DNA from 3 places in the Mucilaginibacter boryungensis genome. Region 1 is predicted to be linked to each of the others. Evidence: riboswitches for the same ligand, from Rfam matches in the RefSeq annotation. Region 1 holds a riboswitch; each other region holds the start of a gene.
The links. A riboswitch is a leader RNA that binds a small molecule or an ion and turns the genes downstream of it on or off. The one in region 1 is predicted to bind S-adenosylmethionine.
Positions count from the first base shown of each region.

Region 2: linked by a shared signal. The riboswitch ahead of IRJ18_RS09035 (homoserine O-acetyltransferase family protein) and the one ahead of IRJ18_RS13305 (peroxiredoxin) in region 1 are both predicted to bind S-adenosylmethionine.
Region 3: linked by a shared signal. The riboswitch ahead of metH (methionine synthase) and the one ahead of IRJ18_RS13305 (peroxiredoxin) in region 1 are both predicted to bind S-adenosylmethionine.

Region 1 covers NZ_JADFFM010000002.1:104,473-112,256, forward strand. Annotated here, with positions in the region: gene kduI (5-dehydro-4-deoxy-D-glucuronate isomerase) at 1-630, opposite strand, end outside; gene IRJ18_RS13285 (hypothetical protein) at 842-1,027, opposite strand; gene IRJ18_RS13290 (peroxiredoxin family protein) at 1,515-2,159, opposite strand; gene IRJ18_RS13295 (DUF4395 domain-containing protein) at 2,337-2,783, opposite strand; tRNA gene IRJ18_RS13300 (tRNA-OTHER) at 2,816-2,886, opposite strand; gene IRJ18_RS13305 (peroxiredoxin) at 3,078-3,713, opposite strand; SAM riboswitch class I at 3,875-3,995, opposite strand; gene IRJ18_RS13310 (RNA polymerase sigma factor) at 4,409-4,960, shown strand; gene IRJ18_RS13315 (zf-HC2 domain-containing protein) at 4,972-5,787, shown strand; gene IRJ18_RS13320 (DUF4097 family beta strand repeat-containing protein) at 5,804-6,670, shown strand; gene IRJ18_RS13325 (DUF4097 family beta strand repeat-containing protein) at 6,689-7,504, shown strand; gene IRJ18_RS13330 (TonB-dependent receptor) at 7,653-7,784, shown strand, end outside.
Region 2 covers NZ_JADFFM010000001.1:2,165,668-2,173,451, reverse strand. Annotated here, with positions in the region: gene IRJ18_RS09050 (glycosyltransferase family 2 protein) at 1-391, opposite strand, end outside; gene IRJ18_RS09045 (glycosyltransferase family 87 protein) at 388-1,551, opposite strand; gene IRJ18_RS09040 (homoserine dehydrogenase) at 1,675-2,910, opposite strand; gene IRJ18_RS09035 (homoserine O-acetyltransferase family protein) at 2,917-3,969, opposite strand; SAM riboswitch class I at 4,331-4,443, opposite strand; gene IRJ18_RS09030 (trans-sulfuration enzyme family protein) at 4,556-5,674, opposite strand; gene IRJ18_RS09025 (hypothetical protein) at 5,732-6,154, shown strand; gene mqnE (aminofutalosine synthase MqnE) at 6,215-7,408, shown strand; gene IRJ18_RS09015 (histidine phosphatase family protein) at 7,488-7,784, shown strand, end outside.
Region 3 covers NZ_JADFFM010000002.1:1,511,512-1,519,295, forward strand. Annotated here, with positions in the region: gene IRJ18_RS19570 (transglycosylase domain-containing protein) at 1-516, shown strand, start outside; gene IRJ18_RS19575 (YceH family protein) at 590-1,237, shown strand; gene IRJ18_RS19580 (glutamate--tRNA ligase family protein) at 1,290-2,198, shown strand; gene IRJ18_RS19585 (3-oxoacyl-ACP synthase) at 2,195-2,647, shown strand; gene IRJ18_RS19590 (hypothetical protein) at 2,668-3,300, opposite strand; SAM riboswitch class I at 3,412-3,523, shown strand; gene metH (methionine synthase) at 3,662-7,372, shown strand; gene metF (methylenetetrahydrofolate reductase [NAD(P)H]) at 7,463-7,784, shown strand, end outside.

The DNA of each region.
Region 1 (7,784 bases):
CTGCGGTACGTCGAAATAGAAGTAAGCTTCCATGCGCCTGTCGTGCACGTGGGCCGGCATGGTGTTCCAAACGCTGCCTGGTTCTAAAATAGTTAAGCCCATTACCAGTTGACAGCTGCGTATACCTTCTAAAAATATATATTTATTAATGGTACGCTTATTAGCCGTTTCTGCTGAGCCCGCGTTTACTTTAACTGCGTCCTCGTTGGTCATTAGCGCGGTTGGATAGGTCATGTGCGCCGGTGATGACAGGATAAAGAATACCGCAGGTGCGTCAGCGCTTTTGCTGGCAAATTTCACATCCTTAGTACCTTTACCAATATACAAGCAGTCCAGCTTGTTAACATTGTAGCTGGTGCCATCGGCGGTAACTGTACCATCGCCGCCCACGTTGATAATGCCTATCTCGCGGCGCTCTAAAAAGTACTCGGCACGTAGGTTAGGATAATTACCCAGGCTAAGTTCGGTACCCATCGGCATGGCGCCGCCTACTATCATCCTGTCGTAATGGGTGTAAACCAGGTTAATTTTTCCCGGATCGACAATGCCATCCAGCAAAAAACGCTCGCGGATCTTGGCAGTTTGGTACGATTTAAAATCTTCGGGATGTACAGCTTGTATTACTTTCAAAATATTAAATTTTAGGTATATGAAACGACTGTTGTGTAGATAATGCAAGTGTACAACCTTAAGCCTAAAATTCCAAACCGCAGCATCCTGCCGTACTGCTTTTAGCAACATATGACCTGCAAAAACGGCTTTAACGTGCATAAAAAAGCCCCGTTGCCGGGGCCGATGTAAGAATGACTTACATATACGTTAATCGAGCTGAATTTATAATTTATCTTTTCACCTTGTTCTCGGCTACTTCTTCAAGGTATCCGTTACTATTTATAGCATAGCTGGCCTCGGTAGTATCTGTATCAATTTTATAAACAACAGGTTTATCGTGTTTTTGGGTGGTCTTTCTTGCTAAAGGGAGGGCGATAAGGCATAACATTGAAATGGTATTAACTATAGTTATCATAGCTGCTTATTGTTATTGTTGTAAATTAATTAGTGCACAAATATACTTAATATATTATGCATGCATAATATATCCATACTAAAATAGTGCCATAAATTCACTTTTGCGAAAAAAGACAAGTTAAGCTTAGTGTATTAATATTTTAAAAAAATGGCACGGATAACCCTTTCCATTTTGATAAGGTTTTTTGTTAAAATGGGGTGCCCCTTGTTTGTAAGGATATAAGAAAAGCCCCGTTACCGGGGCCTAACCAAACAAACAATTCATAAACCTAAGTTGAGAAGCATTGAAAGAATTGCTATGTTTTTATTTTAAGCGGCCATGTGCGATTCCCTCCCATGGGGAGGGTGCAGGGAGGGGTTTTGTAAAGTCACGAAACCCCTCCCTACCACCGCACATCCTAACTCCCCCTCCCCATGGGAGGGAATTTGTGAATTCTGCCTATTTATAGGCTATACTCCCTGGAAAGAGTTAGGTGAGGCCCTCCTTATGCCGACCTTTTCAAATTCCCCGCTAAGCTGGCGTTATATACTGCCGAGATAACATCACGATTTGATAATGCAGTTTCAAACTCTGCATGACTGTAAACCACCTGGCGCGCTGCATCCAATACATAAGTGGCCGGTAGCGGCACATTAATATCAATACCCGAAAACCTATTCCATACCGGGTCTGCATCGCTGTATATCCGCAGGGTTTGGGCAATTTCATGCGCCGCATCGAAATAGAAATTAAGCGACAGGTTGTTTTCCCAAACCAGTTTTTCAAGGCTATCCTGCTTTTCTGCAGTGATAATGAGCAAGTTGCCGCCATTTGCCTTAATTTCCGCCTGGATAGCATTCAACTGCTTTAATTGATCTAAACCATGCTGCTGCCACTGTGGCGAATAAAAACTTATTACCAGCGGCTTGCTCAGCAATTGCTTTAAAAGGATGGCGCCGTGTGTTTCGGCACCATTAAAAAAGTGCTGCCAGCGGGTATAGGTATTTTGCAAAGTAAAATTGGGCAGGTAATTCCCGGTGCGTACCGGCTTCAGGGGCTTATATGGCTTAAACGCAATATCGGCCTCGGGCACAATTTCTGAAAGGTCGAAAAATGGGTATTTACTGGTGTTAATGGTGGTAGTTAACATGATAATATATTTTATTGAATAAACAGATAGCCTTTCGGCAATAACTAAAGCGAAGGTGCAGCCTAACAACAACAGTGGTCCAACCCGTAAATAATTCCGTAATATTTCATGTTTTGATATTTCATAACAAAAGCATTTAAATAGACGACAATTTTAGTAGTCTTTTTTGATAAATTTTTATTTACTTGTTTTTTTAATCAGTAATAAGCCTAAAGTGTACACATAACAACCCACGCATAACCCACCGAAGGCTTCCAGGCATGCAAATACAATAAGTACCACAGTTAGTATTTGCGCCGCGAAATTTTGTTGTGATGCCAGCAATATTAATATGCCCGCCGTAAACACAAACCCAACGCCCACAGCAAATCGTTTAGGGGCACGGTCAACCGGTTTATGCTTAATTTTCAGTTGTTTGATCACTGCGTCGCTTAAAAACCCTATCGGACTGTAGTTCCCCCAACTGGTGGCGCGCAATAAAAAATCAACGGCCAGTATAGCAATTATCACCCAGGCGTTGGTCAGCAAAAAAGTTACCCCCAGGGCCAGCACAAAAAAGGCATTAACACGGGCCTTATTTTCGTTAATGGTTACAAAATCTACCGGGCATTGCAGGTTGCTCATCAGCTTACTTAATTTATTAATTTAAAACAGAGAGATCAGAGATGGAGTTGAACCACCGTTAAAGGCCTTGCTAACCTCCGCCTATCCACTCGGCCATCTGATCGTTTTATTCATCTCCCCCCAGCCGCTCCGCTATATATCAGCGGAGACGGCTTCATAAAACCTTGCACAGTTTTACTTTACTAAAGGAGATACGTATATTTTTTGCCCTCCAGACCCCTAAAGGAGGAGTGTTAAAACCTTGCACAGTTTTACTTTAAACCCTGCCCTTTAGGGGCTCGGGGGGCTTGTGTATTATTTATTTGGCTGCGGCGTTGTCCTTAAATAAGGTTTTATTACTTTATGCCCTTTAGGGAACTTAGCCGGTATATCTTCGGTTTTAATAGACGGCAATACCACTACATCTTCGCCATCTTTCCAGTCGGCCGGGGTGGCTACGCTATGGTAAGCTGTCAGTTGCAGCGAATCAATCACTCTTAATATCTCGTTGAAATTACGACCGGTTGATGCCGGGTAAGTGATGATCAGTTTGATCTTTTTATCCGGGCCTATAATGAACAGCGACCTTACCGTAGCGTTCAGCGACGCGTTAGGGTGGATCATGTCATATGCTTCGGCTATTTTGCGGTCTTCGTCGGCAATGATGGGGAAAGTTACCTCAACGTCTTGCGTTTCGTTGATATCCTTTATCCATCCCTGGTGCGATTCTGCCGAGTCTACACTCAGCGCCGCCACTTTTACATTGCGTTTGGCAAATTCTTCTTTCAGGGCTGCGGTACGGCCCAGTTCGGTGGTGCAAACCGGCGTATAATCGGCCGGGTGACTGAATAGTACACCCCAGCTATCGCCTAAAAATTCGTAAAAATCAATTTCGCCCTGGCTGGTTTTGGCTTTAAAGTTTGGCGCGTCGTCGCCTAATCGTAAACTCATGGTCTCAGTTTTTTAATGTTAGATGTATTTTGTTAGTTAAAGCAAATTACCGGAATAATTAACTTTAAACCCAATACGAAAAATTTAATACTTAATGTTGCTTATCTGCAAAAGCTGAAAAGAGAGGGAACCGTAAATACGGTGTGGAATTTTTGTTCACTCGCTTATCTTTCCCTGTTTGGTTACAGAGCAGGAATTAGCACCTTATTAAGTCGCATATACGCGGTCTCACAGGTTGCTAAGACGTCTTCGGGCCTTTCCCTCAGTCTTTCTGGATAAGTAAATAAAGAACGATTACGGCAACAAATATAAGGGCAATAATTTAAATACCAAATAAAATCTATAGATTTAGTAGTGTTTATTTGAAATGCGTTGATTATCAGGTAGAAATATTTTATTTATATCAAATTTGTCATTGCGAGGAGTTGGCATGCAGGTGGTGGGTGAGGTAACGACGTGGCAATCTCGTAGCAGTAACTATCTCTCATATCCAATTAGCAAACCACTATAATGGCGTTGCCTTCGGCCCGCGCTATCCGCTCATACTGCACGGGCCTTAGCCACGGGCCGGTATCCGCTCCTATCGCTAACGCGGGGATTTTAATACTTGAAAAAAATTCTTAAATTTCCTGTAACCATTTTTTTTAACCGGAGTTTACAGGGCTATAATGATTAACTATAAAAACTAAACCTGCTTGGATACGCTGAATGATAACGCGATCATGCTAAAAGTAAAAGCCGGCGACCTGGACCGGATGGGGCTGCTTTTCCAGCGCTACCATCGCCAGTTGTACGGTTTCCTTTACCACATGACCTACCAGCGCGAGGCCGCCGAGGATATGGTGCAACAGGTATTTTATAAAATGCTGAAATACCGGCACAATTTTACCGGCAGCGGCGAATTTATCCACTGGATGTATGCCATTGCCCGCAATGTGCTAAAAGACCAGGGTAAACGCAAAAAACTGGCCATGGCAGCCAGCAGTGTTGAGGACATGGCCGACTGGATACCCGGCAGCACCAATATAGAGGAGCAGCTGGAAAGGAAGCAGGCAGCGCAGGGTTTGCAGCAAGCCATGGGCAGGTTAAGTGAAGATGAAAGGGAGATACTATCATTAAGCCGTTTCCAGGAGTTAAAACACCAGGAAATTGCACAGATATTGAATATAAGCGAGGGCGCGGTTAAGGTGCGGGTGCACCGGGCCATGTGCCAGCTAAAAGAGATTTATACCAAAGTTGAACGTTAAACAGACATAAAATGGATTGTGATAAATATAAGGAGCTGTTTACCGGCTGGATAGATAAAGACCTGCCGCCGGCCGAGCGGGTGAAACTGGAACAACACCTGAGCGATTGCCCCGGTTGTAAAGAAGAATTAGCCGCCATGAAGGAATTGTGGAGAGAAATGGGCACTATTGAAACCCCTGCCCCATCGGCACACATGCAGGTGAAGTTTGAAGCCATGCTGGATACTTTCAAGGAAGAGGCGGCATCTAAAGGGAATATTTGGGCGGAACTAAAAGAAAAGCTAAGCCAGTTTTGGCTGGTGCAGCCGCGCTTGCCTATGGCTTACAGCCTGGTGATTATTTTGATAAGCTTTGCCTGCGGTTATTGGGTATTTAATGCAGGTAAAGGCGGGCAGCAGGATAAGCAACTACAGGCACTGAGCAGCCAGGTGCATGAGTTAAAACAAACCATGATGCTGGCCATGCTGGAGAACCCGTCGGCATCTGAAAGGATTAAGGGGGTGAGCTACACCAGCGAGATAAAGCACGTAGACCAGCAGGTAATTGATGCTTTACTGGCCACGCTGAATAACGACCCGAACGTAAACGTACGCCTGAGTACGCTGGATGCACTGGCACAGCTGGCCGGTCACCCGGAAGTGCGGGCGGGACTTATAAAATCTATCACCGAACAGGATTCGCCACTGATGCAATCGGCCATTGCGGATGTGATGCTGAAACTGCAAGAGAAACGGTCGGTAGGTGAATTTAAAGAACTTTTAAAACAAAAGAATCTTGACCACGGTGTCAGGAACAAGATCAAAGAGACGATTAACAGTTTAATTTAAAACCAAAACACACATCATGAAGAAGTTAGTATTGATCGCGCTTTTAGCGGGATGGGGCCATACTTTTGCCCAAAAAAAGTCGTACGACGTTGAATTTAAAGACCATATCAGCAAGCAGTTTACACCTCAACAATCGGCGGCAGCTACCGTATTTGCCCTTTACAATGTATTTGGCAGCGTTAAAGTTGAAGGCTACAACGGCAACCAGGTTGTAATTGAAATAGACGAAACTATCTCGGCCCGCGATGCCGAGGAAATGGCCAAAGCAAAAGCTGAATTTAAACTGGGCTTCGACCAAAAAGCCGACAGCATTATCGCTTACACTGCCGAACCTTATGATACCCGTCCGCATAGCGGCCGCTGGAATAATGATGGGGACAGGCACCGTTACTACACCGTAAAGTTGGACTACACCGTGAAAGTACCCAACAATATAAATATTAATGTTGGCACTGTAAACAGCGGTAATGTTGGTGTGAAAGACGTGTACGGCAGCCTGAAAGTAAATAATGTAAACGGCGCTATCAGCATTATAAATGCCAAAGGCACTACCGTTGCACGCACCATAAATGGCAACCTTACCATTAATTATTTAAGTAACCCGCCCGAGGCATCAAGCTATTATACATTAAACGGCAAACTGGAGGCTACATTTCCTTCAGATTTGGCAGCCAACGTACAGTTTAAAAGTATGAACGGCCAATTTTACACCGACTTTCCCGATACCGAGGTATTACCTACCGAGATCACCAAAACAGAAAACAAAAAGGCTGGCGGCACCACCTACCGCTTAAATAAAAACACTGCCATAAAAATTGGCAAAGGCGGCAAAGTATTCAAATTTGAAACGCTTAACGGCAATATTTATATTAAAAAAGCATAATTTAACACTCCAAATAACATGAAAGCAATAAAATTTACAGGCCTGGTAGCATTAGCCCTAACCCTAAGCACCCGCCTGATGGCACAGGAATCGCAACAGTTAACCGTCCCGTTGAGCGATCCGGGCAAACCGTACAAAATTGATGTACACACCATAAGCGGCTCTATAAAAGTTAGTGTGTATGATGGAAAAGACATAATAATTGATGCCCAAAGCGAGCATGGCCGCAAGGACCGCAAGGAAATCAGCAACGGTATGAGGCGTATATCAAGTGGCGAAAACCTGGATATTAGTGCTTCCGAGAAAAGCAATAAAGTAAGCATTAACAATAATTTACCCGGCAAAATGGCATCGTTAACTATTAAAATACCACGTGGTGCCACAAATATCAATCTAAGTACCATCAATGGCGGAAGCATTACTGCCGATGATATTAGCGGCGATATGGAAATGAACAATACCAATGGCGCCATTAAACTCACCAACGTATCCGGCTCGGTAGTAGCCAACACTACTAATGGTAACGTAACTGTAAGTTTTAAATCGGTCGAGCCGAATGCGGCTATGGCTTTTACTACGCTTAACGGCAATGTTGATGTAACTTTCCCGGCCAGTTTAAAGGCCAATATTAAAGCACGATCTGACCAGGGCAATGTTTACAGCGACTTTGATATGGTAACCGAAAAAAGCCCGGCAAAATCAACTAAAAGCGCTAAAGACGGCATGTACCGCATAACCGTTGAAGATTGGGTTAACGGTAAAATAAACGGCGGTGGCCCCGAAATACTGATGAAGAATATGAACGGCAATATCTATATCCGCAAAGCGAAATAAAGTCTGTAGTACAATACGTCATCCCGAATTTATTTCGGGATCCCACATGCAAAGTAACCACCCTCCACTCTTTGCATGTGGGATGCAGAAACAAGTTCAGCATGACGCATTGTTGAATTGCTGTAAAGCCCCATCCCAACCACTCATTATGAAAACATTAACCCTGGCTTTTTTAGCCACATGGCTGGGCTTTGCCCTGAATTTTGCACAAGCCCAATCGCCCGAAGGCAAAATATTCGGGCAGGTGCTGGACGATCATAAACAACCTGCCATTGCAGCA
Region 2 (7,784 bases), on a different contig from region 1:
AATAACTAACCTCATCCTGATATTCGCGGGTAGTATAAACTACATCATAACCCTCTTCCCACTTTTCAAGGAATTGCGTAATCAGTTCAGGAGGGTGTTGCAAATCACCATCCATGCTGATGATAGCATCGCCATCGGCATAATCATAACCAGCCTTTAGCGCGTTCTGGTGACCGAAATTGCGGGAAAGTTCAAGGTAATATAAGTTATCATCCTTGCTATTTAATGATTTCAGAATTTCCAGCGTATTATCCGAACTGCCATCATCAATAAAAATCACTTCATAACGATAGGGTACAGTTTTTAATACTGCAGTTAACCGTTGCACTAATTCGGCAATGTTACCGGCTTCGTTAAATGAAGGTATTACTATCGATATTTTTTTATTCATACAGCCGGTACTGTTGTGTCACGCGCAAAATCGCGGGTTAAAGTTTCGTAAATTATTTTTAGCCATATCACAAAACAAGGCAATGCTTTTAAGGCATAAGGCTTAACATATTCCCTGTTAATAAACCTCGGAAACAGGTCGGACGGTGATAAACTGGTTATAATTAATGCAAATATGAGCAAAAAAATCTCAACCGGCTTCATAGGCCTGTCCAGGTTCATAAACCAAATGCCAACACCAACAAACGCGATGATGTAAGTAGGCGATTCGGAACCTGTACTAAATATCACTGTAAACAATAGGCTAGATGCTAATATCAGTAATTGATAATCTATTTTTTTAAAGCTTTTTATACGCACATAAGATAATGCGAACAATAGCATTCCCGGTAGTATGACAAGCATATTTGATAGCTGCGGATAATTAAATATTCGCCGGATCATCCCCATCACCGAAATATCCTGCATGGTTGAAAATTCATTATGGACGTTTTTTTCGCTTAAGCTTAAATACCAGTCTTTATAACATTGCACCACAAATGCCGGTGATGAAAACAACATTGGTAATGCAAAAAGTATGATCGACCAAAACAGCAGCGATAGTATCAGTTTTAGTTTATTATCTGAAAAGAAGAAAAATGCCAATCCAACAATACCATATAATTTAACGTAAGTACCGGCAATAATTAATAAGGCTGCCCAAAAATCTTTTCCGTTCCTGATGAAAATGAAACTTAGCAGGATAATTGAAGTCATGATAGGGTTAAACTGTACGCTGTAACTGGCTGTCATTAATTCGTGTGCGCAGATAAGCAGAATGGCGTAGCGATAATCTATCTTAAATGGCAACAATAAAATAGCCCGGTATAAAATAAAGGCGTTAACCGTTGTCCATAAAATGGCGGCAATACCGTCAGGGAGAAAAGTAAAAGGTGCAATCAGTAAGGCAAACAGCGGCCCGTAGTGGTTGGTATCTGCGTAATAAGGCTGCGGTGTATATAAATTATGCTGATGCAGCAGATTAATAAACGTGTATTTGTAAATGAGGTAATTATTAATGGAATGCGCGAAAACCATTTTTACTACTGCGAAAAGGCTAAGCCCAAACCATAGTACGGTTATAAATATTTTATTGGTAAAAAGTTTATAAAGTTTCGACATTAACCGGGGATAGTCACCTATTTGTGTGGTAAAGATAAAGTTAAATATTATGTGGTGAAAATTGGTTCAATAAAAAAGGCTCCCGGTAAAGGAAGCCTTTTAAGTGTTTAGCCAATAAATCTACTAAAGAACTTCAGCCGTTTGTTTTGCCGCTGTGGCTAAACTAACCCCTGTTAGCTGATTGGCAAAAGCCACAAAGGCCTTGCTATTTGATATACGGTGTTGATTATCTATCAGGTTTTGTAGGTTGATCTTCCCGGTAACAAACTTGTAATTACCTGAATAAAAGCGTTCATGAATATATTCAAACTGTAGTGCTTCAACCAGGTCGTCATCTTCATAACGCAGGTAAATATTGAGTTCTACGTTATTAGTAAACCGCAAGTCCTTTTTATTGTGCGCCTTTTTATACTCATATTGATAATCATAGCGCAAGGCTGCGATATCTGATAACACAGCGGAGCCGGTAGGATGGCCGCCGGCGCCTTTTCCATAAAAGAATTGCTGATCGGCAAAAGCCGCCTGTACGGTAACACAATTGTATTCGTAATCTACATTGTAAAGAAATTCGTGTTCATTCACAAACTTAGGTAACACAAACATAGTAACATGTTGGTCATCCAACTCTTTAGCAACAGGCACCAGTTTAATCTTCAGTTTCTTTTCCCGCGCATATTGCAAGTCGTTTGCGTGTAGGTTTTGGATACCTACATTGAGCACTTTCTCTGGTTTCACCACTACACCATAGGCGTGCGCGGCTGCTATCACCAGCTTATACTTGGCGTCAAACCCACCAACGTCAAGCGTTGGGTCAGTTTCGGCAAAACCAAGGTCCTGTGCCAGCTTAAGCGCGGTATCATAATCCATATTCTCATTATAGCCCTTTGATAGGATGTAATTAGATGAACCGTTGAATATGCCGCTGATAGAGTGCAGCAGTTCGTTATCATAATACTCCTCCAGATTACGGATTATCGGAATACTACCGCACACGGAAGCTTCGTACAATAATGATGTACCGTATTGATGTTGCAGGTCAATTAATTCCTGCAAATAAATCGCCAGCATTTTTTTACTGGCTGATACAACGTTGCGCCCGGTTTTTAAAGCGGTAGATACGATATCATATGCCGCTTCCGTATCGTTTATTAATTCAACAATCGTATTTATCTCCGGGTTATTCAATAACTCATCTTTATCGGTCGTGAAAAGCTCCGGTGGCAGGGTACGTTTCTTTGTAGGATCTTTAATGGCGATCTTAACGATCTCAATATTCAGGTTTTTAGTGCGGATAATATCGTATAAGCCCTGGCCAACAACGCCAAAGCCAAAAAGTCCAATTTTAAGTTTTTTGCTCATTGTATATTATGCGGTTTGCTGCAAGTCAATAATCTTACCTTTTACGTCGGTTTTTAAAAAAGATGAAATAATATTTGTCAGATTCTCTGTATCAATTAAAAATCCGTCGTGCCCATAAAACGAATCTATTTCAGCCAAAGCAGCCTTCGGTATTTGTCTGAACAGATATTGCTGCTCTTCGATAGGGAATAATACATCAGATTTAATGCCGATTACCAGTGTTTTAGCAGTAATAGTACTCAGAGCTCTTTCTACGCCCTGGCGGTTACGGCCCACATTATGCGAGTCCATTACTTTAGTTAAATACCAATAGCTATATGCATTAAAACGGTTAACCAATTTTTGACCCTGGTAATTCTGATAGCTGGCTGCACGGTAATTGTGTAGTTCGTCGGTTTGTTCTTGCTGGGTAACCCCGTATGTTTTATAGGTACGATAGGAGATAAGCGCAATACTACGTGCTGCTTTCAAGCCTTTGCTGCCGCCATCGGGCGTATTATTATAAAAGGTTGTATCAGCACTTAAGGCCAGGCGCTGCGATTCGTTAAAGGCAATGCCCCAGGGTGAATGACGGGCATTGGTGGCTATTAAAACCAGGTTTTTTATCCGGTTTGGCTCCATAATACTCCATTCCAAAGCCTGCTGACCGCCTAAGGAGCCTCCTAATAATACTTCAATACTATCAACCCCTAAATGATTAGCCAGTAATTGATGCGCTTTAACAATATCCCGGATTGTATAATCAGGAAATGTAAGATAGTAGGGCAGGCCGGTAGCCGGATTAACACTTAAAGGACTGGTAGTACCGTAGGTCGAACCTAAAATATTGGCGCAAACAATGTAATGTTCTTCGGGGTTAAAATAATCGTTCTCACCGAATAAACCTTTCCACCAATCCAGCACATCTGAATTAGCTGTTAGTGCGTGGCATACCCAAACTACATTATTACGTTGTTTATTTAATGTACCATAAGTATGGAAACCTATTTCAAGCTCCAGCAGTTGCTTGCCCGATTCCAGTTCAAATGGCTGTTGATATTTAAATATTTGTGTATTCATTGTTTAAAAACCGGCTATTTAGGCCTGCAACCTTTAATAACCTTACTATATCACTTATAAACTAAAAAATGGTCTTGTTAATTGAGGGTATCAGTTATTGTCTTATAACAGGAATTGGTATAGATAATTATCATGGTATGTGTTTGAATAAGTTTGTTAATGAATTGAAATAGAGTTAGATAAGCTATTGTAAGCTATGCACGTATTTTCAGTAAAAAGAAAAGGAAACGTGGTTACAGCTTAACAGCAGCAGCAACAACAAATCAGCACGCCATTATTAGTGGTATGACAGCTAAAAGACTTACGCGTTTGCGTATCTGAAAATTTGTGTTGGATGTTGTTAGTACTTTTCATGGTTGTTAATTTATAACCCCCGGTAATCCATTCACCGGGCCAGGTGTTGGCACCTTCTCCATTTTAGGAGGGTTGCCAGTGGGTCTTAGAGCCTGATCTCTCGCCACTTCTTTATAAATCAAAACCTTTTTGAAGGGATTTGACTCTAATATTTTAGTATTGCTACCAAATAATGTTGCGAATATATATTAAAAGGATATATGCTTCCAAATTAAATTTGTAAATGATACGATTATGATTGAAGTGCTGCCGACATATCTGCTATCAGGTCATCAATATGTTCTAACCCAACCGATACCCTTAACAAATTTTGTGGTGTTTTAGTATCCGGCCCTTCAACTGATGCCCGGTGTTCTATTAAACTTTCTACACCGCCTAAACTGGTGGCAATAGTGAACAAATTTAATTTCGACAACACTCTTTTCGCCTCATCGGCACCCCCTTTAACACAGAACGAAAACATAGCACCAAAGCCCAGCATTTGATTTTTAGCTATCTGGTGCTGCGGATGTGATGTTAACCCAGGATACATCACACTTTCTACATTTGGGTGTTTTTCTAAAAAATCTGTAAGTAAAGCTGCGTTATGCGCATGGCCTTTCATGCGATAAGGTAATGTTTTAAGGCTGCGCACCAGGTAATAGCAATCCATTGGCGAGGGGATAGCGCCGCCCATTTCCTGCACCTGGCGTATTTTGTCCCACCATTCGTTTTTTACGGGTGTAATTAAAGCACCCCCCATTAGATCGCTGTGGCCTCCAAAATATTTTGTAGATGAATGCATCACCAGATCAGCCCCCAGGCTTAGCGGCTGCTGAAATATAGGTGTAGCAAAAGTGTTATCACAAACAACCTTAATTGCATGTTCTCGGGCTATGGTGATTACCTTTTTAATATCGGTGACCTTGAGCAATGGATTGGATGGCGTTTCTATCCATATCAAACCGGTGTTTGGTTTAATATGCGCCCTTAATACTGCTTCATCGTTCACATCAATAAAATCAAACTCCAGTATTCCTGCAAACAGTGTTTTTATCTGGTTACGAAGGCCATGGTACATGTCATCAGGGCCTATAATGTGGGTGCCTGGTGTTAATGATTGAAATACAGCCATACCAGCTGCATTGCCCGATGAGAATGCCGCAGCCTCTACACCACCTTCTAATCTTGCCAGTACATTCTCTAATAAATGCCTGTTAGGATTTGCGGCGCGACTATAAATATAACCTTTTTCATAGCTACCATCAACTTCCCGTTCAAATGTGGTCGACATAACAATGGGTTGTATCACAGCTTTAGTAGCATCATCAATTTTATTGCCGGCATGTATGGCTATAGTTTCAATTTTCATATATTGGCGGTGTAGCGTTTTGCGGTAAAAATACGTATAGTTATAAAATAACTGATCATGAAAAATATTCTATATCTGCTAATAGCAGTAGCACTTTTAACATCGTGCATAAAAAATAGTGACGCTGATGCCACGCCGCAAATAAATGATACTTATGACATAGATAATGTTTACGGCCAATGGTTGTTAACCACTATTAATGATAAAGCAGCAGGTACCAGTATTTCACCTACAGATGAAAACCTGGTTGTTTTTAGTACGGCAGGGACGGTAAAATATTATACTAATTCAGCCTTAACCTCTCAGGATACTTTTACTATCATTCAGGGTAAAAGCATTTATACTATAGAAAGAACTTATCAATTATCTTACGGTAGCACAACCTTAAAAAGATCCGTCCTGATAGCAAAGAAAGACACCCTTTTATTAGCCGATGAAGTAGCAAATGGCAAATCTTATTTGTATACGCACCATAAATAGTTACATCTGTATGATATTCTGAAGCGTCAAAAACGTATTTTTGCCTGAAAGAATATACGGATGCAAAGTGAGCAAAACTTACAACTATTATTGCAGTCTCAGCACTTATCTGCCGAATTAAAACATATTGCTAAGAAGGTACTTGTTGGTGAACGAATTACCTTTGATGAAGGTGTAATTTTGTTTGAAACAGGAGAATTAGGTTACCTGGGTATTTTAGCTAATTATATCCGCGAACAAAAGCATGGTGCTAAAACTTACTTTAACCGAAATTTCCATATCGAACCTACTAATCTTTGTGTTTACGATTGTAAGTTCTGTTCTTATTCACGTCTGATCAAAGAACGATCTGAAGGGTGGGAGTATACCATGGACGATATGCTTAACATCGTGAAGAAGTATGATACCGAATCGGTTACTGAGGTGCATATTGTCGGTGGGGTTTTACCACAATATGATGTGCCATTTTATATGGAATTATTTAACCGGATTAAAGCCCATCGCCCCGATTTGCATGTGAAAGCATTGACACCTGTAGAATATCATTATATATTTAAAAAAGCCAAGCTTGATTATGCTACCGGCATGCGCATGATGAAGGAAGCCGGGTTGGAAAGTATGCCGGGTGGTGGCGCCGAAATATTTCATCCGGAAATACGCGACCAGATTGCTAAAGATAAATGTACAGCCGACCAATGGCTTCAGATACACGAGGAGTGGCACAAATTAGGTATGCGATCAAACGCTACCATGCTTTATGGGCATATCGAGGCGTACAAACATCGCATAGACCATATGGAGCGCTTGCGACAGTTACAAGATAAAACAGGTGGGTTCCAAACATTTATTCCATTAAAGTTCCGTAATAAGGATAACCAGATGTCGCACATTGCCGAATCGTCTGTTATAGAAGATCTGCGGAATTATGCTATTTCTCGCATTTATCTGGATAATTTTGACCATGTGAAAGCTTACTGGGCAATGATCAGTCGTACTACCGCTCAACTTTCTTTGAATTTTGGTGTTGATGATATAGATGGTACACTTGATGATACTACCAAAATTTACAGTATGGCAGGTGCAGAGGAACAACATCCGGGTATGAGCACCCGTGAATTGGTGGAACTGATAAAACAGGCGGGCCGTCACCCGATTGAAAGGGATACTTTATATAATGTGGTTACAGACTATAATGAATATGAGTTCCCCGAGCAGGCAAAACCGCAATTTTATAAATTGCCGGTAGTTAATTAGTCACTGGTCATCGGTCATTAGTGGTTTTCCAATACTTATTGACCGAATAGCTAAACTAATGATAAATGACTAATAACAAATGACAAAAATTTTATATATAGTTCGCCATGGCCAAACAGACCTTAATAAACAAGGGATTGTACAGGGCAGGGGAATGGATACAGACTTAAATGCTGAAGGCAGGCTACAGGCCGATTTGTTCTACAGAGCTTATAAGGACATACCTTTTGATAAAATATATATATCCGAATTAAAGCGTACCCAGCAAAGCGTTCAGCAGTTTATTGATTCGGGTATTCCTTATGAAAAATTATCCGGACTGGATGAGTTGGCCTGGGGAATATATGAAGGTAAACCAAGCACACCGGAAACCAAA
Region 3 (7,784 bases), 1.4 Mb from region 1:
CTTACCCTGGGCGAAAGTATTTACCTGGCCAGTATTGTGCCCAAGCCACGCTCGGGCCTGTACGCCTTTTTACCTGATGGTACCCTTAATCCGCGGTTAAGCTACTATTTTAATATTATTGGCAACCTGATGGAAGGTCATGGGTTAACAGCACACCGCGATAGCAGCGTGTATGGTTTATATACCGTGCGATTAAGAGAAAGCCTGCGCAGGCAAATTCACCCATCAGATACATCAAACTTTACCCGGTTAATGAAGGGAGGGGATGATGATGATAACGAGGCCGCTACTACGGCGGTAATTCCATCACCACCACCGGCGCCCGAGCCGGAAAAGAAACCGAACTTTTTCCAACGTTTATTTGGTGGCGGTAAAAAGAAAGACACTACTCAAAATAACGAGCCTAAACTTGATACCGCCGGCAAAACCAAAAAACAAATTCGTCAGGAATTGCGTGAACAGAAAAAACTGGAAAAACAGCGTCAAAAAGAATTAAAAGACAGGGGGTTATTATAACCCGGGAGACCCAGAGGCTCAATTTCAGATACAAAAAACTATATTGGCGCCCCAAAGCATTTATATTTAGCCAATGGATACTCCTAAAAGTTTGCCGGTATTAGACAGCATCGAACTGCGTGTGCTGGGGTCGTTAATGGAAAAGGCCCGTACCACCCCCGAATATTATCCTATGTCGTTAAACGGCTTAACGGCCGCGTGTAACCAGAAAACATCGCGTAAGCCAGTAGTGCAATATGACGAAGGAACTGTTGCCATAGCTTTAGATTCATTAAAAAAGCGTGGGCTGATATCTACAGCTACCGGAGGCTCAAGCAGGGCTGTAAAGTATAAACACAATTTCGCCATTGTATACCCTGTGTTGCCGCAGGAGGTTTGTATTATCTGCCTGCTGATACTGCGCGGTCCACAAACTCCCGGCGAGATCAATACTAATTCAGGCCGGATGTACGAGTTTGAATCGATTGATGAAGTGCAGCAAATATTAGAAAAGCTGGCAGCCGATGAACCGCCGTACTTAATGCAGCTACCACGCCGCCCGGGGCAAAAAGAAGTGCGCTATGCCCATTTGCTGGCCGGCGTGCCCGAGATTGGGGACGATGAACCGGATGCGCCTGTTGCCCACTCTGCCAGCGGATTGGAAGCTCGGGTAACTAAACTGGAGCAGGACTACGCTGAATTAAAAGAAGCTTTTGACAAGCTGATGAAAGAATTAATGTAGATTTAATACCCTTCTTTGGAGAGGGGGGTATCATCAATGTAAAAATCCGACGATGTCTATCCCGGCACAAACATCCAGCAAAACACGCATAGCCCCTACACCCAGTGGCTATTTGCATTTGGGGAATGTACTGTCGTTTGCTATAACAGTGGCACTTGCCAAAAAATACGGCGCTAAAATACTGCTGCGCTTAGATGACCTTGACCGCGACAGGGTAAGCCGGTTATATGTTCAGGATATTTTTGATACCCTTAATTTTTTAGAAATACCTTATGATGAAGGTCCGCGCGATTTTACGGACTACAAAAATAACTGGTCGCAAATTCACCGTATGGAAATGTATCAGGCGGCATTACAGCAACTGAAAGATAATAAATCCGTATTCGCCTGTACCTGTTCGCGTGCGCAAATTAGGAATAGTAATGTTAGTGATGCTTACCCCGGCACCTGCCTGCACAAAAACATAACGCTGGATACCGAAAATGCAAGCTGGCGGTTGAAGACAGATGCGACCGAATTGCTGAATATTAAAACCCTCCCCAATGAAGTGGTAAAAACTACTTTACCCGCAACTATGCAAAATTTTGTAGCGCGCAAAAAAGATGGTTACCCCGCCTATCAGTTAACTTCGGTTGCAGATGATGTTTTTTACGGGGTCGATTTGATAGTACGCGGGCAAGACTTGTGGGATTCTACCCTTGCACAAAATTATCTGGCCCCGCATATTGGCGCCGCGTCTTTCCGTGATGTTATCTTTTATCATCACCCATTGCTGATGGCATCCGGGAACGAAAAACTATCCAAATCGGCCGGGGCAACATCCATACATTATTTACGGGGAGAAGGCAAAAAGCCCCAGGATATTTATACCGGGATCTCAAAAATGCTTGGATTTGATGAGGCGGTTAAAAATTGGCAGGAATTAGCCGCCCTGCTTAATATATTTGCACCTGCCAAATGAACAATCTAAAACAACAACTCCACCAGCTTTGTAGCGAATTTGTGCAGCAGCGCATGGCCAACGCGCAACAGGCCATTCAATCGGCCGAGCAAAGTGCGGCCGAGGACACCAAAAGCAGCGCTGGCGACAAATATGAAACCGGCCGGGAGATGCTGCAGCAGGAAAAGGACAGGGGCATGGCCCAGCTAACCGAGGCGAACAAATTACTGGTAGCGCTCAATCGTATCAGTACCGCAGGCAAATCAACCAGGGTGGAAGAGGGCAGCGTAGTGAAAACAAATAACGGCAACTTTTACATCGCGGTAAGTGCGGGGGTTTTAAACTTAGCAGGCGAAAGCTATTTCGCTATTTCAGCCGCATCGCCCATTGGTTATAAAATGATGGGGTGTAAGGTTGATGATTGGTTTGAACAGAACGGAAAGAAGTATAGGGTGCTTGAAGTGATATAGGTAATTAAGCAGGCAGGCTGTTACCTGTGGTATGGCGCATTGTTGCTTTTATCTTCTGTTAAGTGGGTAATAGAAATATTGAATTCTTTGTTTACCAGATCTAAGGCCTCAAAAAAATCTTTAGCTTGCCAATAGTCTTTAGCCAGAGACGGGGCGTAAGTATAGGTATAAAAGCGAAATTTGTTTTTTGTTGCTACTTCAATATTACATGACAGGCCGTCGGTAAAGGTGATATTTTTATTGTTTATTGAAAAAAAATCCGGAAGGGTAAGTATCTGATGACTAAGTAATGTTTTGGAAAACACATTCCATCCGGATGCTGGCACCATGTTCCTATGCGTGTAGCTTGTCACCGAATCGCGTAAGCTTTGATATTTCCAGTCGGCATGAACATAATAATATTCAGCATCCCACCTATTCTTCCGGCATTTTAAAATGACCAGCTTTCTAACGTCTGTTAACGAATAATCATACCAGATACGAATTTGAATACCATCATAACCATGTTGCAGATCTTGCAATTTTAGGGCATGGTCCTTTTGCAGGTCGAGATCATACATCAGAATAAATTTGCCATTTGAATCTTTCGGTATATCAATTACTGTTTTGTTGAACCGGCGAGTGTTACACGCAGCAGATACCGTCAATAACATTATTGCTGCTATTATTAGTCTTAAACTATATAGATTGGTCATGCGTATGTACTATAACATAAAGCTAACAAACCTATTTGCAATTTACAGCCCTATTGTGCAACTTTGCACTGCTTATAGAGAAAGACGGAGGGATTAGACCCTGCGATGTCTTAGCAACCTGTACTTACAAGGTGCTACATTCTACTTACCGGCAAACAAAAGCCGATAAGACAGATAAGCGAAGGTCAAAATCAACACCCGACTTTTCGATATAAGCCGCTTTTTAAGTCTGAAGTTCTGAGTTTAAAGTCGTAAGTCAATACTGCTTTCCGATTTTAATACTTAAGGCTTTGTACTTAAGACTTACGACTCTCAAAGAATGGATATTAGAAAAGAATTAGAAAAACGCATCCTGGTTATTGACGGGGCAATGGGTACCATGATACAACGGTATAACCTTACGGAAGATGATTTCCGCGGGGAACGCTTTCGTGACCACCCTTCAGACCTGAAAGGCAATAACGACCTGCTGAACCTTACACGCCCGGATATAATTAAGGCTATTCACGCCGAATACCTGGATGCCGGTGCGGATATTATTGAAACCAACACCTTCAGCACACAGGTGATATCGCTGGCCGATTATCAAATGGAAGACCTGGCTTATGAAATGAGCTACGAGGGTGCACGCATTGCGCGTGAAGTGGTGGATGAATACAATAAAAAAACGCCTGAAAAGCCACGTTTTGTGGCTGGTGCCGTTGGTCCAACCAACCGCACCGCATCATTATCACCAGATGTGAACGATCCGGGTTACCGTGCTGTGAATTTTGATATCCTGGCCGATGCTTACTATACCCAGATACGGGGATTGGTTGACGGTGGCGCGGACCTGCTTTTAATAGAAACCATATTTGATACCCTGAACGCTAAAGCCGCCCTGTTTGCCGCTAAGCGCTATGAGGACGAATTACGCCAGAAAAACCCCGGCTATAAAGGCATCCCGCTGATGATATCGGGCACTATTACCGATGCCTCGGGAAGGACTTTATCAGGGCAAACCGTTGAGGCTTTCTGGGATTCCGTGCAGCATGCTAACTTGCTTTCGGTTGGGTTAAATTGTGCTTTAGGCGCTAAAGAAATGCGTCCGCACTTAGAGGAATTGGCAACCAAAGCCAATGTATATGTATCGGCTTACCCCAATGCGGGTTTGCCAAACGAGTTTGGGCAATACGATGAAGTGCCGCACGAGACTGCCCACCTGGTAGAAGATTTTATGGCCAGCAATATGGTAAATATTGTAGGCGGTTGTTGTGGCACCACCCCCGACCATATCCGGTGCATTGCCGAAAAAGCAGCGAAGCACCAGCCGCGCAAACGCCCGGAGATTGAACCCTATATGCGCCTGAGCGGGTTGGAAGCAGTAACCATTACCCCTGAAGCCAACTTTGTAAATGTGGGCGAACGCACCAATATTACCGGCTCACCAAAATTTAGCAAACTGATCTTAGCTGAAGATTTTGAAGGCGCGTTAACCGTTGCCCGCCAGCAGGTAGAAGGCGGCGCGCAGGTGATTGATGTGAACATGGACGAGGGAATGATCGACTCGGAAGCGACGATGGTGAAGTTCCTGAACCTGCTGGCCTCCGAACCGGATATTGCCAAGCTGCCTATCATGGTCGATTCATCGAAATGGTCGGTTATTGAGGCGGGTTTGAAATGCTTACAGGGGAAAGGTATCGTAAATTCGATCTCGTTGAAAGAGGGCGAAGAAAAATTTAAAGAATATGCCCGTAAAATATTAAGCTATGGCGCGGCTACCGTGGTAATGGCCTTTGATGAACAGGGACAAGCGGATTCGTACGAGCGACGCATTGAAATATGCAAACGCAGTTATGATATACTGGTAAATGAAGTAGGCTTCCCGCCGCAGGATATCATCTTTGACCCGAATATCCTGACCGTAGCTACCGGCCTGGAAGAACATAACAATTACGCGGTAGATTTTATAAAAGCTACCAAATGGATAAAAGAGAACCTGCCGTATGCTAAAGTAAGCGGCGGGGTAAGTAATATCTCGTTCTCTTTCCGCGGTAATAACAAGGTGCGCGAGGCCATGCACTCGGCATTTTTATACCATGCTATCAAAGCGGGTATGGATATGGGTATTGTAAATGCCGGCATGCTCGAGGTATACGAGGAAATTCCGAAAGACCTGTTGGAACTTGTAGAAGACGTACTATTGAACCGCCGTGCAGATGCCACCGAGCGACTGGTTACCTTTGCCGATACCATAAAGGGCGGCGGCGGCAAAGAGATCGTCCGTGATGAGGAATGGCGTAAAGGCACCGTGCAGGAACGCTTATCGCACGCGCTGGTAAAAGGGATTATTGAATACTTAGATGACGACGTAGAAGAGGCGCGTTTGGCCTACAGCAAACCGCTGGAAGTGATTGAAGGCCCGCTGATGGACGGGATGAACATAGTAGGCGACCTGTTTGGCGCCGGTAAAATGTTTTTGCCGCAGGTAGTAAAATCGGCCCGGGTAATGAAAAAAGCCGTGGCGTATTTACTGCCGTTTATTGAACAGGAAAAGCAACGGGTAATTGATGCCGGTGAAGATAGCAGCGGCAGCCGGGCTAACGCGGGTAAAGTATTAATGGCTACCGTTAAAGGCGATGTGCACGATATTGGTAAAAACATTGTGGGCGTAGTACTGGCCTGTAATAATTTCGAGGTGATAGACCTTGGGGTGATGGTGCCTGCACAAAAAATAATAGAAGAGGCAAAAAAACATCAGGTAGATATTATTGGGTTAAGTGGCCTGATCACCCCATCATTAGATGAAATGGTGCATTTTGCTAAGGAAATGGAACGTGAAGGGTTTACCATACCATTAATTATTGGCGGGGCTACCACCTCGCGCATCCATGCTGCGGTAAAAGTGGCTCCGCATTATTCGGGCGGCGCTATACATGTGCTGGATGCTTCGCGCAGTGTAACTGTTTGCAGCAGTTTAATGAACCGCGATAGCCGCGATGCGTATATCCAGGGCATAAAAGATGAATATGCAAAAGCCCGGGAAGCACATTTAAACAAAAAATCGGACAAGCGTTTTGCAAGTATTGAAGAAGCCCGTGCCAGCAAGTTTCAAATAAGCCTGGATGGCGATGTGGCGCCGAAGCCAACTTTTACCGGAACCAAAGTTGTAGAGGCCTTCCCATTGGAAGACCTGGTACCTTACATCGATTGGACACCGTTTTTCCACACCTGGGAATTAAGGGGCAGCTACCCGAAGATATTTGACGATAAATACGTAGGCACCGAAGCTAAAAAACTGTTTGATGATGCCCAGGTATTGCTGAATAAAATTGTGCAGGAGAAATTGCTGCAAGCTAACGGCGTAATCGGTTTTTGGCCGGCAAACAGCATAGGCGATGATATTGAATTATATACCGATGATAGCCGCAGCCAGGTGTTAACCACTATTTTCACCCTGCGCCAGCAAGGTGAAAAGGTTAAAGGCGAACCCTACTATGCCCTGGCCGATTTTGTAGCGCCAAAGGAAAGCGGCGTTCCTGATTATTTTGGCGGATTTGCGGTAACGGCAGGTTTGGGTTGTGATGAATTAGTGGCCGAGTTTGAACGCGACCATGATGATTATAACAGTATTATGGCCAAAGCATTAGCCGACCGTTTAGCCGAAGCCTTTGCCGAAAAAATGCACGAACTGGTACGTAAAGAATACTGGGGTTACAGCAAAGACGAGCAACTGGATGCCAACGGGCTGATCAAGGAAGAATACCAGGGTATCCGCCCTGCACCGGGCTATCCTGCCTGTCCTGATCATACCGAAAAGATCACTTTATTTGACATATTGAAGGCAGAAGATGCCGTCAAAATGCACTTAACCGAAAGCCTTGCCATGATGCCCGCGGCATCGGTAAGTGGGTTCTATTTTGCACACCCCCAGGCAAGATATTTTGGCTTAGGTAAAATAGGGAAAGACCAGGTAGAAGATTATGCCATCCGGAAAAGCATGCCGCTTGAGGATGTGGAACGCTGGCTGGGGCCGAATTTGAATTATTAAGCCCTGCCCCTGAAGGGGAGAAAAAGGGCTGCTATTAATATATTTGTAAACAACTAAACCAAATTCCCCCTTTAGGGGGTTAGGGGGCAAATGAAAATAACCGAACACTTAGCAAACGCCAAAGGCAAAACGCTTTTTTCTTTTGAATTGATACCGCCGTTAAAAGGCCAGAGCATACAGGGCATTTATGACGCTATTGACCCGCTGATGGAGTTTAAGCCGCCATTTATTGATGTAACATCGTTGCGCGAGGATTATATTTATAAAGAGCATGAAAACGGCTTGCTGGAAAAGCTGAGCTACCGCAAACGCCCGGGTACTATTGCTATTTGCGCGGCTATTATGAATAAGTACCACGTAGATACCGTGCCCCATTTATTGTGCGGTGGTTTCACTAAGGATGAAACAGAAA